DNA from 4 places in the Pseudoalteromonas sp. J010 genome. Region 3 is predicted to be linked to each of the others. Evidence: predicted binding sites of a transcription regulator. Region 3 holds the regulator's gene; each other region holds the start of a gene.
The links. The regulator sigma-54, encoded in region 3, starts transcription at its own class of promoters, with help from an activator protein. The targets are predictions, from matches to a motif close to GTTGGCACGNNNNTNGNNT.
Positions count from the first base shown of each region.

Region 1: flgJ (flagellar assembly peptidoglycan hydrolase FlgJ) is a predicted target of sigma-54. The motif match lies at 1,958-1,976, and genes of this name have one in related genera.
Region 2: EAG18_RS03210 (P-II family nitrogen regulator) is a predicted target of sigma-54. The motif match lies at 1,838-1,856, and genes of this name have one in related genera.
Region 4: EAG18_RS02545 (DUF1778 domain-containing protein) is a predicted target of sigma-54. The motif match lies at 1,950-1,968, and genes of this name have one in related genera.

Region 1 covers NZ_RDBW01000013.1:96,810-101,202, reverse strand. The annotation lists gene flgG (flagellar basal-body rod protein FlgG) at 1-87, shown strand, start outside; gene flgH (flagellar basal body L-ring protein FlgH) at 104-787, shown strand; gene EAG18_RS09055 (flagellar basal body P-ring protein FlgI) at 799-1,908, shown strand; gene flgJ (flagellar assembly peptidoglycan hydrolase FlgJ) at 2,014-2,967, shown strand; gene EAG18_RS09045 (flagellar basal body rod C-terminal domain-containing protein) at 2,969-4,393, shown strand, end outside.
Region 2 covers NZ_RDBW01000003.1:167,389-171,781, forward strand. The annotation lists gene EAG18_RS03205 (ammonium transporter) at 215-1,444, opposite strand; gene EAG18_RS03210 (P-II family nitrogen regulator) at 1,458-1,796, opposite strand; gene EAG18_RS03215 (diguanylate cyclase) at 1,985-3,214, opposite strand; gene EAG18_RS03220 (carboxypeptidase) at 3,489-4,393, shown strand, end outside.
Region 3 covers NZ_RDBW01000005.1:90,153-94,545, reverse strand. The annotation lists gene EAG18_RS04370 (PTS sugar transporter subunit IIA) at 1-246, opposite strand, end outside; gene hpf (ribosome hibernation promoting factor) at 248-535, opposite strand; gene EAG18_RS04360 (RNA polymerase factor sigma-54) at 565-2,064, opposite strand; gene lptB (LPS export ABC transporter ATP-binding protein) at 2,111-2,836, opposite strand; gene lptA (lipopolysaccharide transport periplasmic protein LptA) at 2,833-3,387, opposite strand; gene lptC (LPS export ABC transporter periplasmic protein LptC) at 3,377-3,931, opposite strand; gene kdsC (3-deoxy-manno-octulosonate-8-phosphatase KdsC) at 3,928-4,393, opposite strand, start outside.
Region 4 covers NZ_RDBW01000003.1:9,252-13,644, reverse strand. The annotation lists gene EAG18_RS02560 (hypothetical protein) at 1-654, opposite strand, end outside; partial or broken gene EAG18_RS02555 (transposase) at 790-1,279, shown strand; partial or broken gene EAG18_RS02550 (transposase) at 1,310-1,681, shown strand; gene EAG18_RS02545 (DUF1778 domain-containing protein) at 2,029-2,301, shown strand; gene EAG18_RS02540 (GNAT family N-acetyltransferase) at 2,298-2,795, shown strand; gene EAG18_RS02535 (hypothetical protein) at 2,836-3,108, opposite strand; gene srmB (ATP-dependent RNA helicase SrmB) at 3,323-4,393, opposite strand, start outside.

The sequences.
Region 1 (4,393 bases), on a different contig from region 3:
ATTGAAACGCAGCGTGTCTATGAAATGAACTCTAAAGTTATCTCATCTGTTGACCAGATGTTGAGCTACATTAACCAGCAGTTGTAATTGGGTAGGGGGTAATATGCGTGCATTATATTTGGCCATAGTAACGGTAGCTGCATTGTCTGGATGTAGTACGACCCAAAACAAAAGTGTGGTGCGTGATGACCCGTATTATGCACCGATTTATCCTGAAGATAACCAAGTACAGATAGTAGCGACAGGATCACTGTTTAATACACAATTTTCAAATGATTTGTATGCAGATAAAAAAGCGTTGAGGGTCGGGGACATTATTACGATCGTGCTACGCGAGACGACTCAGGCAACAAAAGCAGCTAATTCAGAGTTAGATAAGTCAAGTGACTCAAGCTTAGATCCCATTATTGGTTTGGGTGCCAACGCAATAAACATAGGTAATGAAGCAATTCAGTTTGGTGCGAAATCTAGCTCGTCATTTTCAGGCGATTCGAAGTCGAATCAGTCAAATAGTCTGTTTGGCAATATTTCTGTGAATGTGACGCGTGTACTACCTAATGGAAATTTGGTGATCCGTGGGGAGAAGTGGTTAACACTTAATACCGGAGAAGAGTTTATTCGACTGGAAGGGCTGGTTAGACCGCAAGATGTGACTGCCGATAACACGGTCGAATCCAATCGAGTTGCGAATGCGAGGATCCAATATTCCGGTAAAGGCGATCAACAAGAAGTACAAAGTGCGGGTTGGTTAACTAGTTTCTTCATGAGTGCCATCATGCCATTTTAAGGATGCAGAAAATGATTCAATTTCTTAAGTATTTTCTCTTTAGTTGCGTTACTGCATCACTAATACTTTATCCATCCTTCGCTGCTGCAGAGCGGGTAAAAGACGTCAGTATGGTTGAAGGTGTTCGTTCGAACCAGCTAGTGGGGTATGGACTAGTGGTTGGTCTTCCTGGAACTGGGGAGCAAACCAGATTCACAGAGCAAAGCTTCAAAGCAATGCTTAATAGCTTTGGGATCACTATGCCCGCATCGCTTAAGCCGAAAATCAAGAATGTGGCTGCGGTGGCAGTACATGCTGATTTGCCTCCTTTTGTGAAGCCTGGTCAAACCATTGACGTGACGGTTTCATCGATTGGTAGTGCTGGTAGCTTGCGCGGCGGTACTTTATTGCAAACCTTCCTAAAGGGGGTTGACGGTAACGTATACGCTATTGCCCAAGGAAGTTTGATTGTTGGCGGGTTAGGTGCAGACGGTGCTGATGGCAGTCGGGTCGTTATTAATACACCTACAGTTGGACGAGTGGCTAATGGAGCAACTGTTGAGCGCGCAGTCCCAAGTCCATTTACGCAAGGTGATTATATTACCTTCAACCTTAATAGACCTGACTTCACAACTGCAAAGCGTCTGGCTGATACCATTAACGATTTGGTGGGACCAAATAGTGCAAAGCCGATGGACGCTGCCTCTGTTAGAGTAATTGCACCACGCGACCCATCGCAGCGTGTCGCCTACCTTTCGACACTGGAAAACCTTGAGTTTAAACCTGCGGACACTGCCGCTAAGATTATTGTCAACTCAAGAACTGGGACTATTGTGATAGGAAAAAATGTCAAACTTCAACCAGCGGCTATTACTCATGGTGGACTGACAGTGACGATTGCTGAACAGCAAAATGTTTCACAACCGAATGAGCTTGCAAATGGTGAAACCGTGGTTACACAGCAAAGTATCATTGATGTGGATCAGGATGACTCTCGTGCTTTTGTATTTGACCCAGGTGTTAGTCTTGACGATTTAGTAAGAGCGATTAATCAAGTCGGGGCTGCTCCGGGTGATTTAATGGCGATTCTAGAAGCATTAAAAGAGGCTGGTGCCATAAATGGTCAATTAGTCGTCATATAGTGTTTTATTATTAATCAACTAGTTAGCCTCACAATAGTGAGGCTTTTTTTTTGGCTCGTATATTGCATTGTTTGAACTATAGAATTGTAAATAGTGCGTAGTGTTATGAATACCGATCAGTTAAAAAATCAAAGCTTTTTCGATTTAGGGAACCTTGACTCGATCCGTAAAGAGGCACTCAAGGGAGCTGGTGATCAGGGAGCGTCAGATCAAGCGCTGAAAAAAGCTGCACAGCAGTTTGAATCGATTTTCACACAGATGTTATTGCAAAGTATGAGAAAAGCGAATGAAGCGCTAGAAGATAAAGATAGTCCTTTCAACTCTAGTGGCGTGAAATTCTTTGAAGAAATGCACGATCAGCAACTTTCTATGCACTTATCTGAAAAAGGTAGCTTAGGGCTTGCAGACCTTATCGTGCAACAACTATCACCTAATTCYGAGAAGTATAAGCCAGCTTCTGTCCTACGTGCCGACGCTGACATTGCGACCAACCAACCAGCTCCAACAACAATAAAGCAGTCAGACGCTTTGAGCACACAAAGTAGTGATGAACAAACAGGGTTTGGTTCGCCTAAAGAGTTCGTCGAGAGTGTCTGGAACTATGCGCAGTCAGCTGCGAAAAAGCTGGGGTTAAATCCTGCGGTAATGGTTGCACAAGCAGCATTAGAAACAGGGTGGGGCAAACACATTATTAGTAAACATGATGGTAGTAGTAGTTTTAATCTCTTTAATATTAAGGCTGATGGCCGTTGGGATGGTGAGAGTGCCAAAAAATCGACGCTTGAGTTTGAAGGCGGATTGCCTGTGAAGAAGCAAGCACATTTTCGTGCTTATCATTCATTAGAGCAAAGTTTTAATGATTATGTCAGTTTTCTTCAAGAAAATCCTAGATATAAACAAGCACTTGCCAAAGCCGATGACAGTCATGCTTATCTTGATGAATTACAAAGTGCGGGTTATGCAACTGACCCAAATTATGCCAACAAAATTAAGTCTGTTTTAAAACGCATAGATATATCCGATTTGGTATCTGGTGCGTTAACAAAGGGAGTCAGATGAAATGTCATTTGATCTATTAAACATTGGAGCTGCAGGAGTTAGAGCAAACTCAGAATTACTGCAAACTACCAGTAAAAACATCGCAAACCTTAATACCAAAGGTTATATCCGTGAGAGAACGGAACACGGTACGATGATTGGTGGTATGGTTGGTCGTGGTGAAACCGTGCGCCTACTTAATCAGTTCGCACAGCAACAGTTGAACCGAGATATTTCAAACCAATCTTACTACGAGCAGTTTGTGACTGAGTCCAGTCGTGTTGATACGTTATTTGCTCAAGAGTCTAACAGCCTGAGTAAAAGCATTAACGCAATGTTTAATAATCTTCAGAGTGCAGTAAATTTGCCATCATCTACCACAAATCGCTCTTTGTTTATGACAGGTGCACAGGGATTAATTGATCAAATGGACAGGCTGTCAGGTATTGTGGTTGACCAAAGTAGTATTGTGAATGACCAGCTTGATATTTTTTCGCAAGAGGCAAACAACTTAGTACAAAAAATTAGTGAGCTGAACAAACAAGTTGCGAGTCAGTCAGCGCTTAATCTTAAGAGCGTTGATCACAGTGTACTCAACGAGCGAGACCAAGCAATTAAAGATCTAGCTGAGCTGGTAGACATTGAAACACTCGATGGTGAAAATGGCGAGAAGCTTGTTTTTCTTGGTACGGGTGATGCCCTCGTTATGCAAGGAGGGGCGTTTAACCTGTTTGCAAACAAAGGAGATCCTGATCCTAACCACAAATCACTTGTTCTGGACATCAAAGATAAAAATGTTGTGCAGCTAGAGTTAGATAGTGGCAGTTTGAAGGGAAAAATAGGTGGATTACTTGCTTTTAGAGACGAAGTATTAATTCCAGCACAAAATCAACTAGGTCAGATAGGACTTGCATTAGCGGATGCCTTTAATCAACAAAATAAGTTAGGGATGGACTTAGACGGTAATATTGGTGGAGACCTGTTTAAAATCCCTACTGTAGGTGGCTTTGCTTATAGCGATAATACCGGCACAGCTGCATTAACGGCAACGCTCGAGCCTGGCCGCGGCAATGAGTTGCCAGCGACGGACTTCCAAGTCACTTACACCAGTGCGACAACAGTAGAAATTACTGCAGTAGATGCAAAAGGTAACCCTGTTGGTAATCCCACGACTGGTACCATTGCTGCAGGTGTTATAACAGGTACCGGCGATTATTTTGGTTTGCAAATGAATGTAACCGGTGCAGGGGCAACCGGAGATAAGTTCCTAGTAAAACTAAATCAACAAGCGGCTACGAGTCTAGAGCTAGCAACGCAAAGACCTGAAGCGCTGGCACTGGCATCGCCTATTCGTACTGAAAAGTCGGCTGATAATAACGGAACGGCGACAATATCAGCGGGCACGGTAACGGATACCGACCCAACAACAAGTGCATTTACGGCCACA
Region 2 (4,393 bases), on a different contig from region 3:
AGTGAATTGCAAGATAGTAGAGTAACCTAAATTAACAACTGCTGAAAGCACAATCATGGTGAATAAGAAAAGTGAGCCCACTGGACTCACTTTATTTAGACAACGAGAACTCTAAGAGCGGCTTATCTGTTCACTGACTTTGTCTTATATCAAGCAAACCATTGTAAACATAAAATAAACCACTCCTCACATATTGACCTAGAGCCAATAAGTATTACTGTCCGCGAACTGTCACGAACTCTGGGTAGGCATCTACGCCGCAGTCATGTTGATCCATTCCGCTCAGCTCTTCTTCTTCGCCAACTCGGATCCCCATACTTGCCTTAAGTACACTCCACACAATGTAGGATGTGATAAACACAAAGCCAAGAATCGTCACAAGCCCAACCGCTTGACCTTGAAATGTGGCGTCTGAGTTTGAAAATGGCACCATCATCACTCCTAATGCACCACAAACACCGTGCACTGAAATTGCCCCAACTGGGTCATCAATTTTAGCCTTATCTAGCGCAATAATACTAAATACCACAAGTGCTCCACCAAGCGCACCAAGGATAAGAGCCAGTATCGGTGTAGGTGAAGCAGGCTCTGCGGTAATCGTTACTAAGCCAGCTAATGCACCGTTTAGCACCATTGTTAAATCTGCTTTACCCCACATCATTTTACATACTAATAAAGCCGCCACCGCACCCGCAGCGGCTGCGGCATTGGTATTGAGCATAATTTGACTTACTGCGATGGCATTTTCCTTATCTGCCAAAAATAATTGTGAGCCGCCATTAAAGCCAAACCACCCCATCCACAAAATAAACGTACCAAGTGTGGCTAGTGGCATATTTGAGCCAGGAATAGGATAAATCTCGCCATTTTTACCATACTTGCCTTTGCGTGCACCGAGTAATAATACTCCGGCTAAGGCAGCAGCGGCACCAGCGCCATGCACAATCGCAGAGCCTGCAAAATCCACAAACCCAAGCTCAGATAAAAATCCTCCGCCCCAAGTCCAATACCCTTCAAGAGGATAAATAAAACCGGTAAGCACAACACAAAACGCTAAAAATGCCCACAATTTCATTCGCTCAGCTACCGCACCAGAAACAATAGACATCGCAGTAGCCACAAAGACAACTTGAAAGAAAAAGTCAGACTGCAACGCATGATCCGCATCAGCAGCGGCGCTTCCGATTAGCGCGCCAATACTTGGTAGGACACCACCCTCAGCGTTATCAACATACATAATGTTATAACCAATAAGCAGATACATAGTACAAGCTATCGCGTAAAGCGCGACGTTTTTGGTAAGTATCTCAGTGGTGTTTTTGGAACGAACAAGTCCAGCTTCTAGCATGGCAAAACCTGCTGCCATCCACATCACCAGCACACCCGAAATCAAAAAATAAAAAGTATTTAATGAGAATTTGAGTTCTATGATTGTATTTTCCATCGTTAGGATCCCCTTAAATCGCTTCTTCATCAAGTTCGCCGGTACGGATCCGAACGATTTGGTCTAAGTCATATACAAAGATTTTTCCATCACCAATTTTGCCAGTGAAAGCTGCCTTTGTTACTGTCTCTACTACACGTTCTGCATTTTCAGCTAAGGTCGCAATTTCTATTTTTATTTTCGGTATAAAATCGACCTGATACTCAGCACCACGATATAACTCGGTGTGACCACGTTGACGTCCAAAGCCTTTGACATCAACAACCGTCATCCCTTCAATCCCCAAGTCGGCCAACGCTTCGCGCACTTCGTCGAGTTTAAATGGTTTTATTATTGCACTTATCATTTTCATACTAAGTCCCCTTAGGACAGTTGATCCTGTTACATGCTGTAATCCAACCTTTATGCCAAATTTTTTATTCCTTAATTAACAATGAATTAATACTGAACCGCACTTTTTACGCATAAAAAATGCACCATCTAGGTGCATTGTTATTAAGTCTGAACTGGGTTGGTGCAAAACCCTATACTAAAGCAATATTAATGCGCAATAACACAATTTCGCTGCTTATCTTTAGCTTGATATAGCGCTTTATCGGCTTTACGCATCACCTCACTCAGCGTATTTGATTGACACGCCGCCATACCAATACTGATAGTGCATCGATATTTCCCCTGCACAATCGTAAACGCTTGTTTAGCTAAACGCTCTCGGAAATCTTCTAACATTTGCTTTGCTCGATTAAGATCTGAGCTTGGGATCAATAGCGCAAACTCTTCACCGCCAATGCGAGCGACTATGTAATGCCCAAAAGCACTGCGTAATAAGTCAGCGACCTGTTTAAGTACTTCATCGCCACTTTCATGGCCATATTGGTCATTAATCGACTTAAAGTGATCGAGGTCGAGTAAAGCAAGAATATGCTGGTTGGGTTTATTTTTTATTAGGCGCTCAGCGTGTTGGCAAAAGTATCGGCGATTGTACAACCCGGTCAGATAGTCTCTGTGCGCATACTCTTTGATTTCCGCAATCAAATTAAGCTGCTCCATTGTTTGCATAATTCGACAATGGAACTCCTCACTCATAAATGGTTTCGCCAAAAAGTCATTTGCACCGTATTTGATAAACTTTGCCGACAGCCCATGACTGCCTGCCCCAGATAAACCAATAATGGCAAGTTCATCTCGACCGCGACTATTTCGCACCGACTTTACCAACTCAAAGCCGTCCATTGTTGGCATCGCAAAGTCAGTAAGCAGTAACTTAATATCGTGATCTCCGAGCAGCATTTCCAATGCTTCCGCACCATCTTGTGCTTCTAGTACAGTAAAAAGCTGCTTTTCTAACATCTGCTTCATAACTACACGACTAATCACTGAATCATCGGCGATTAGTGCTTTGCACCCTTGGTTTCTTAACAGGCGAGATGCAAGCTTGACTGCGTATAGATAAGAATCGCGGTTGTCTTTGATGACATAATCCACTACCCCCATCTCAAGCATTTGCTGGCGGCTATATTCATCAATTTTCGATGTTAACACCACCGTTGGGATCTGATGACTGAGCGTGAGCTGCACAACTTCTGCGTCCATCGCATCGGGCAGCGTTAAATCTACCAGCGCCAATGTATATTCATGCTGGCTCAAAAAGGCCTTACTTTCCTTGAGTGACCAAGCAAAATCAATTGCGACATCAAGATATTGAGCGGCAAGGTGTCGTAATACCTGCTGTACGACCTTACTGTCTTCAACAATTAGAATTCTTTGCATGGATTGAGATCTCTTAAGTACAACGAGAAGCGCAGTGAAACAAGAATTTAACGAGGCTAAATACTTTATTACTACATAATTAAGTATTAAATATACGCGAATCTAGGACTAAAAAAAACCAGCAGCAGACAAATTTGTTACATAATAATAAATGAGTTGAGAACAGTTATCTTCAAACTAGCTGTTTTTTTACTCTGTTTGTCTCAATGACTTTGAATTTCACCTAAAATACTTTTTTAATGCCGCAATACCTTACCGTTTTATTGAGGAAGCCATGAACAAAATACTGTCATTTGTGTTTTTAAGTTGTGCTTTGTTTTCATTGCCTAGCATAGCTGAACAACACAACCGCACCATTGAGATAGATCATAAAATCACAACAGAACACCGCGTTGAAATTAAAGGCAAGCGTATAAACTATACGGCAACAACGGGGACGCAGCCGGTGTGGAATGAAAAAGGTGAAGCAATCGCCACGCTACATTACACCTACTACCAGCGTAAAAATATAAAAGAAGTAAGCGAACGCCCACTATTAATTTCCTTCAACGGTGGTCCGGGCTCTGCGTCTGTATGGATGCACATCGCTTATACTGGACCAAGAGTATTAAAAATAGATGACGAAGGTTATCCGCAACAACCGTACGGTTTAAAAGACAATCCGTATTCTGTTTTAGATGTCGCAGACATTGTATATGTCAATCCAGTCAATACTGGCTATTCCCGGGTTCTTAAAAATGCTGAAGGTAAATACCCAAGTAAACCAGAACAAACAAAAATGTTTTTTGGAATCAACGCCGATATAAAATATTTAGCGGAGTGGCTAAATACCTTCATTCATCGTAATGAGCGCATGTTGTCACCTAAGTATTTAATTGGTGAAAGCTATGGTACCACGCGTGTTGCAGGACTCGCACACGCTATGCAAAACAAGCAGTGGTTATATTTAAACGGCGTTATTCTGGTATCTCCAACCGATATTGGGATCAAGCGTCAAGGTCCAGTAAAAGTTGCTAACCGTTTACCCTATTACGCAGCTGCTGCGTGGTATCATAAGGCCCTGCCAACCGAGCTTCAAAGTAAAGACCTACCTGAGGTGCTAGCAGAAGTAGAAGCATATACTATCGACAAATACCTCCCAGCACTCGCCAAAGGAGCATTTATCAGCGAACAGGAAAA
Region 3 (4,393 bases):
TACCAAGACCATCGCCAGTATTTTATCAATACCTTCAAGTCGCCCATGAGGAATTGCGATCCCTTTACCTATACCTGTACTTCCCAGCTTTTCTCGTGCCATAAGGGCATCTAAGATAGTGTGCTGGCTGGTATCAGGGATTTGGCTATGCGCTAATTCGCTAATGTATTCGAGAATACGTTTTTTGCTACTAAAAAGGACCGCAGCTTTGCTACAGTCCTTATTCACTAATTCACTTAATTTCATTTTAGTGTCGAGTGAGCTTCTCTTTGTGTTTAATTACTTGACGGTCTAGTTTGTCAATCAGGCCATCAATTGCTGCATACATGTCTTGATGCTCTGTTGATGCAAATAGCTCGCCGCCATTTACGTGCAATGTTGCTTCTGCTTTTTGAACTAGTTTTTCGACATCAAGGATCACATGAACGTTATTGATATGATCAAAGTGCCTCTCAAGCTTCGCAAACTTATTGGTGACATAATCTCTTAAAGAGTCAGTGATTTCTACATGGCGACCAGTTAAATTTAGTTGCATAAGCATTTTTCCTTCTTGTGTTTAACGTCTTATATCAAGCTTTTACGCTGATTTGACGGTGGAATGGCTAGGGATTCACGATATTTTGCAATCGTGCGTCTCGCTACCTTAATTCCTTGTTCAGCTAAAATATCTGCAATCTTGCTATCACTTAATGGTTTAGCAGTGTTTTCCGCAGCTATTAGCTTCTTGATGAGTGCTCGTATTGCTGTCGAGGAGCACTCACCTCCATTTTCGGTACTGACATGGCTTGAGAAGAAATACTTCAGCTCAAATATGCCCCTTGGTGTGTGCATGTACTTTTGGGTGGTGACACGAGAAATAGTAGATTCGTGCATATCAACCATCTCTGCGACATCGTTTAACACCATAGGTCTCATCGCTTCGGGGCCATGTTCAAAGAATGCCTGTTGTTGTTGCACAATGCAATTGGTAACTTTCAATAAAGTGTCATTGCGACTTTCTAAGCTCTTAATAAACCACTTTGCTTCTTGAAGGTGTGAGCGAATAAACTGGCTATCAGTACTCGATTTAGCAGTTCTCGACATCGCAGCGTAGTGGTCATTTACTCTAATCTTAGGCATCGCATCAGGGTTTAGCTCTACAACCCAGCGGCCTTTCACTTTTTTTACCGACACATCTGGAATGACGTATTCGGGCTCTTCATGAATAATACTCGCAGCTGGCTTAGGGTTAAGACTGTGGATCAGCGTCATAACTTCTTTTAGCTCAGCTTCTTTTAAGCGTGTTTTTTTCGCTAAGGTACGGTAATCACGGCTAGCAAGTAAATCAATGTGCTCGGTCAGGATCATCTTGGTTTCGGTGATCCACGGTGTGTCAGGTGCAAATTGATTTAACTGAATACATAAACATTCTTGCAAACTTCGTGCAGCAATACCGACAGGGTCAAACAACTGGATACGTTTAAGTACGGCTTCGACTTCATCCAACTCTACCGGCTCTTCACTGTTTTCATCATTGATACTTTCTAAAATATCTTCACAGGAAAGCGTTAAAATGCCAGACAGATCTACCGCTTCGATGATGGCAATAGCAATGGCTCTATCTGTTGGGCTAAATGGCGTAAGTTCTAGCTGCCACATTAGGTAGTCGTGTAGTGATTCGGAAGTCTCTCCCTGGTAGACGTTATCATCATCAGGTAAAGGAGCTGCGCTTGATGCTGGTGCAGCACTCATATATTCATCCCAAGTCACATCCATGGCAAGATCATCACTAACCGTTTCTTTGCTCATGGCGGTATCTGAGTCCATTTCATACTCGCTGACAGGCGCTTCATCTGAGCTTTGCTGACTATCGTCCGTATTATTTTTATCTTGGCTGTGTTGTTCAGTACTTTCTGCGTCAGCGGTATCGCCTTCTTCCACTTCCAATAGTGGGTTGCTGTCCAACGCTTCTTGTATTTCTTGCTGTAGATCCAACGTACTAAGCTGCAACAGGCGTATGGCTTGTTGCAGTTGTGGAGTCATTGTAAGTTGCTGCCCCATGCGCAGCTGTAATGATTGCCTCATGTATCTCTAACAATCCCTTTTAACAGTTATTAATACTACGTCTTAACTATAGCTTGAATTGTTCGCCTAGGTAGACATCTCTTACGGTTTGATCCGCTAAAACATGTTCTGGCGTACCAGCGGCGATTAATTCACCGTGTGAAACGATGTAGGCTTTTTCACATACGTCCAGCGTTTCTCTTACATTGTGGTCGGTGATCAGTACACCGATCCCACGATTTTTAAGGTGCTCAATGATTGTCTTTATATCTAACACTGAAATTGGATCAACGCCAGCAAAAGGTTCATCTAACAAGATAAACTTAGGGTTAGCGGCTAAAGCACGAGCAATTTCTACCCGTCTTCTCTCTCCTCCAGATAATGCCATCCCTTGAGAATCACGGATGTGTTGGATATTAAATTCATCCAACAACTCATTCAGCTGAGCTTCTCTTTCAACTTTAGACAAATCTTTGCGGGTTTCCAAAATAGCCATGAGGTTTTGATATACCGTTAGCTTCCTAAATATGGATGATTCTTGAGGTAAATATCCAATCCCTAGGCGTGCGCGACTGTGCATCGGGAGTAGGGTGATATCCTCATCATCGATTTGTATAAAGCCTTTGTCACTTGGTACTAAGCCCACAATCATATAAAAGGTAGTGGTTTTCCCCGCACCATTAGGGCCAAGTAAACCAACGATGCTACCTGCTTCGACACTCAGTCCTACATTTTTGACAACTTGGCGACCTTTATAGCTTTTTGCCAAGCCTGTTGCTTTGAGCTCGCTCATGAATTGTTACCTTTTTCCTGTGGATCTTCACTTTTTTCCACGTTGGTGTCAGATTTCTTTTCAACAGGAACCAAAATTGTTCTGACCCGAGAGTCGCCCTGTTCAGAGCGTTCGGCACTAATGAGTTGCTTTTCGATATGATAAGTAATGACTTGTGCACTACTTTTTTGACCCGCTTGCGATATTTCAGCATTGCCAGTAAGTACTAATTTTAATTCGGCAACATCATAGCGAATTTCATTAGCCGCTGCGCGTAAGGTTGTACCATCTGCCTGAGCTTCTTCAAAAACCGCAGGGTTGCCAGTAGCAATTAGTAGCTGCTTATTTGAACCAAGCTCAGCGCGGCGGTGCACTTCCAAACGATCAGCATTGATTTTTCTTGTGCCATGAATAATGACAACGTTTTGCTCGAAAATGCCTATGTTACTTTGCAGTTGAGCTTGCTGACGGCCAGCGTCGATAATGACTTCATTTTGCTCTGCAGCAGCTGCGAAAGTGGAACTTGCGAGCAAGCCGACGAAAACTAATTTGTTAATTATTTTACTGGTCATAATAAATTGTCTTTGTATGGTTGATGAGCTCAATCAGCTGTTTTTGCAAGTCTGCATGTAGGCCTTTACCGGTAATTTTAAGGCTAGGGCCTGTGATAATGACGGGGTGTTCTGATTTCATCAACTTTTGTTTAATTTCAACCCTGACATTGTCGGCATTGATAGTACTGATCATTGCGTCTGGTGTGAGGTTTTTTGCTAAAACATCCCCTTCTAAAATCAGGGTGTTGTTCTCGTATAATGTGGCTTCCAATGCGCTTATCTGCCAATTTTGCTCACCGTTATATAATGTAAAAATGGGTTTTGCAAAGTGGCTAAAACCAAGATCTTGATAAAGTTCCATTTTATCAGCAGTCACATGGTAGTTTAGTAAGCCATTTTCACTGTAGGTAGTCTGCTCTAATGCGGTCGCCACATAATCGGGCTTAGCAAGTGGTTCATCGTCACTTTTCTTGTTGGTTTCTGATGCGTTAAACATCGGCGACCACAGCCAAATCATCAGCGCACTAAAAGTAATGAGCAGAATGACACGAAGCACAGTCATGTACTTGACCCTGTAGTGGTAAGAGGGTGGTTTTGGCTGAGCATGAGCAGATCTGTTAACTCTCTGACGGCGCCAAAGCCTCCCGGCATCAAAGTGGTATAGTGGGCAATGCGTTTTATCAGCGGATGTGCATCATTCACGGCGACAGCAAAGCCAACTTGCTCCATCACTGGCAGATCAGGGCCATCATCGCCAATATAGGCAATGTCTGCATCCTTCAGGTTAAGCTGCGTTTTTAGTGCTTCATATGCCACTAGCTTGTTTTCTTGACCTTGGTAAATATGCGTTACATTTAAACTAGTCATGCGTTGCTGAACTATTTGTGAATGTCTACCTGTGATGACCGCAACCTCAATACCGCAGTTTACTAGCGCTTTGATACCGAAGCCGTCTTTGGTATTGAATGCCTTTAATTCTTCACCGTTATTACCTAGATAAATGCGTCCGTCAGAGAATACACCG
Region 4 (4,393 bases), on a different contig from region 3:
CACAACTTTCGAACAAAATATCAGATCGAAGATATCTTGAATGAAAGTAGAGTTGTCCCAGATGTCGTCAGCGCGCAGGCACTCCAGACTCATATATTTTGCAACACGGGTTATTGCTGAGTAAGTTCCGTTAAAGCCAGTATTGAATGGCATCATTACTGAAATAAGTTTTTCGTTGAGTTTTTTTGCAGGAACCTGAAAGACGCTTGGTTTGAACGTAATTACACGCTCGGTAGGTACCTCGTCAAACGAGGTAGAAACAAACTCCCCATTTGCAGGTAAAAGTCGAACAGTTCCATTTGCTTGAACGGAGATGGTTAGTTCATTTGTCTTTAGAGCCGAAGTAATCGCTTCCAAAGCCTTATCTCTGTCAACATTGTCATCGAAAAGAAAATGATCTGGATGTAATAGGTACTCAATCACCTTGATCATTTCTGGTGATGGCATATTATCTGTCGATTGTCTTCTGTTTAGCTCATCGAGAACCTCTCTCACCCATACCCGTCTTGTTGAACCATCATGAACATAATCAAGGTCTAGGTCGACGAAAAAGCGCGTTAGGTAAGATGAGCTTCTATATGGGAAAAACTGAAATGGTTGGTCACCACATATCATTTCGGCGATCTTAGCGATTGCCGCTGCTCCTATTTGCATTTACCAAAATCTCCTAAATGTATTGACACGTAGACATAATGACTCCCACACGGTGCTAGCCTCCGCATTTTCGTGGGTTAGCTTAAAGCCAGAGCCATAATTAGTTTGTCAAATAACTAAATAGCAGAGGCTAGCATGACTAAACATAACATACTTTTCATTGGCTTAGATACTCATAAAGAGTTCATTGAAGTTGCCTATATTGAAGACAATCGAGGCGCACAACCCATTCATTTCGGTCGTATTTCTTCAGCTAAAGTCACTATTAAAAAGCTTATCAGGCAATTTGAATCTAAATACCCTAACACTACGCTCCATTTCGTTTATGAAGCAGGTTCCTGTGGTTACTGGATTTACCGCTTAATTACTTCTCTTGGACATTGCTGTTACGTAGTTGCCCCATCGCTTATTCCTAAAAAAACCTGGCGAGCGTGTAAAAACTGACAAACGTGATGCACTTAAACTAGCTAAATTACTTAAGTCTGAAGATTTAACCCCTATTTATGTACCTGAGCCGGAAGGTAAAGCTATTCGTGATTTATCTCGTGCTCGAGAAGTTGCGATGAAAGATTTAAAAGATGCAAAGTACCAGCTAAAGGCACTGCTTCTTCGCAACAATATCAACTATGCAGGCACCAGAAACTAATGACACCCACCGTTAAAACAATGAATGTCATCGCTGTTTACGCCTGAAACCTCAGACTACACCAGCATCAAAAAACGCATCGACCACGTTAAGCTGGGAAAGCAACCAAAAAGCCTGCCTTTTGAACTCAAATCCTATATTGAATTGGTTGAACTCATAGGCCGTTGTATTCGAGTAGATAAACGCGGTTATATCTTTGAGTTTCAACACATTCTCACTCGCCTAAATATAGAGCCTGAGAACTGGATAAAACTCACTACGCAATTTTCTCGGGTGTTTCACGGTGCAGTTGGTCAAGAGCGAACAGTAACCGCTTACTGTGCAACACTGCAAAAGCGACGGCGGACAAACCTAACAAACTGCGAGCGCTTGTTGGCTTAACAAAACTAACACTATCAACTCGAAAATCTATAACTGTTGTATTTACAACGCTTTGTCATGCGTGATAACCCAGTTTTAGTGTAGAGATACGCTTGGGCGCTAAAAACTGGCCTACCGAAAAACGTTTTTGTACCCAGTGATTGAGGTGTTTATATATTTTCTTTAATTCACTACCTCAATTTGGATGCTAATTGTGATGGGTGTCCTTTTTTTTAGCTTTTTTTTAGGGCTAGATACCCTCGGCTATCCGATTGTGTTTGTGTGCCAAAGTGACACAAAGATTGCTTATTGCACACTTTAAGACCATAATGCACATGTGACATTTTGACATAATAGGAGATAACATTATGGCTACTACTTTGCCTCGCATCACCGCTAGAGTTGATGTCGATACACAAGACTTACTTACTAAGGCTGCCGCGATCGCCGGCATGTCTAGCATCAACTCGTTTGTTCTAAGCGCTGCAATCGAAAAAGCTAAACAAGTCATCGAACGTGAACAGGCTTTAAAACTGAGCCAAGCAGATGCGATGCTGCTCATGGAAGCTTTAGATCGTCCTGCAACACAGAACTCAAAACTAAAAGCTGCTGCTGATCGATACGAGAGCAAAACTCAATGATGAATACGGTCCTTCTAGATAAAGCTAAACACGATAGAAACCGATTCAACTGTGGCATCGAAGCTCTCAATAATTACTTAAAAGTAATGGCGAGTCAGCAAGCAAAGAAGGACAACACCAGAACTTTTGTTTTGGAAGATGATAGCGACAACTCACATGTTATCGGCTTTTACACGCTAACAATGGCACCAATTGACTTAAAGGCATTGCCTGATAAGTTACAAGAAAAGCACCAATCATCCACCTCTGGTGGTCTGATTGCTCGCCTTGCTGTCGATGACCGATACAAAGGGAAAGGATTTGGTGAGTGGCTGCTTATCGACGCACTCAGAAAACTATTAGCAGCTAGTGATAGCGTTGCATTTCCAGTTGTTATCGTTGATGCCAAAGACGGAGCAAAACATTTCTATGAACGCTATGGTTTTCAAGCATTTCATGATGCCGAAAACAAGCTCTTCATCACCGTTGCAGATGTGAGAGCAAGCTTAGGCTAGTTAACCGCTAGCCTTTAACAGTCCCGCCTTAATTGGCTTGTTATATTTTTTCTGCTGAAATACCTTGCAATAATTCACGCATTGCAGCGGCACCATCTTCCATACGCTTTTGCTCATTATATTTTTCTTCACCAAAATAATTCGCTGACTCTGAGATTTTCAAACCATCGATAATTAATTTTTTTTGCAATAGCGTATGATTCAGGAAACGAGCTTTTATAAAATATAAAAATAAGTGACACCCATCTAGATTAATATTCAAGCTGAGGAAGTGAAGTAAAAAGTATGTAAACACTTCTATCACTTTGGTCAAAAGCGTTTTCCGATAGGCCGACTTTTAGCGCGAAGCGTATCTCTACACTAAAATCGGGTTCTCGCGCACGACAAAGCGCTGCAAATACAGCAGTGATAAATGCTAGAGCTGAGAATGTGAGTTTTTGCTAAGTCAAAAAGCTAAGGCTTATCCAGATTAGCACTTGATCAAATTGGGCATAAAAAAACCAGCGTATTGACGCTGGTTTTTTCTATTACTTTTTCTTTTTAACCTTGGCGGCTTTCTTTTTCGCTTTGATTTTAGCGGGGTCTTTTTTCTTTTTCGGTGCCTTGGCTTCTTTATGTTTAGGTTCTAAGCCTTTAATTACGCGGCGCTTAAGTTTTTGGTCTGTATAACGCTCAACTTTGCCGAGTATTTCAACATCATGGGCTTCAACCAAAGAAACTGCGGTGCCTTTTTTCCCTGCTCGGCCGGTACGCCCGATACGGTGTACATAAATATCCGCAGTGCGTGGCATATCAAAGTTGAATACGTGGCTGATGTCTGCAACATCAATACCACGGGCGGCAACATCCGTCGCGACAAGAATTTTTGTTTTGCCACTGTGGAAGCTTGCCATGGCAGTCATACGTTTATCTTGTGGCATTTCACCACGTAGCCAAGTTGTTTTTATGCCTTTGGCAAATAGTTCGCCCACCAGTGTTTCAAGTTTTTCACGGGTTTTAACAAACACAACGGCTTTAGTGACTTCTTCATCATCGAGCAACTGCGCTAATAGGTTAACCTTGTGCTCATAGCTGTCAGCTAAATGAACCCATTGATGGATCTTGCCTTTTTCTTTACGAGAAGGGGTCGCTTCAAGTAGTGCTGGGTCTTGCAAAATACGCTCAGCAAATTTCTCGACGCTTTCGCCTTCTAATGTTGCAGAGAACAAAAAACACTGACGACGGTTAACGGCTTCCGAGCAAATACGTAGCATTTCTTTGCGAAAGCCCATGTCTAGCATGCGATCGGCTTCATCTAGAATAAGCAGCTCAACATTTTCAGCGTGGAAGTTTTCGGTTTCTAGATATTCCATCAAGCGACCAGGTGTTGCGATGAGAATATCGTTGTTCTTCTCAAAAATTTCTTTGTGAGTACCATAGTTAATACCACCGGTTACTACACCAATTTTGAGGTGAACACCTGCTGCCAGTAACTCACATTGCTCATGTATTTGGTAGGCAAGCTCCCGAGTAGGCGTCATGATCAGCACGCGGGCAAAACCTGGCTCTTTGCGCGGAAAATCTAGCAAATACTGAATCGCAGGGATCAAGAATGCAGC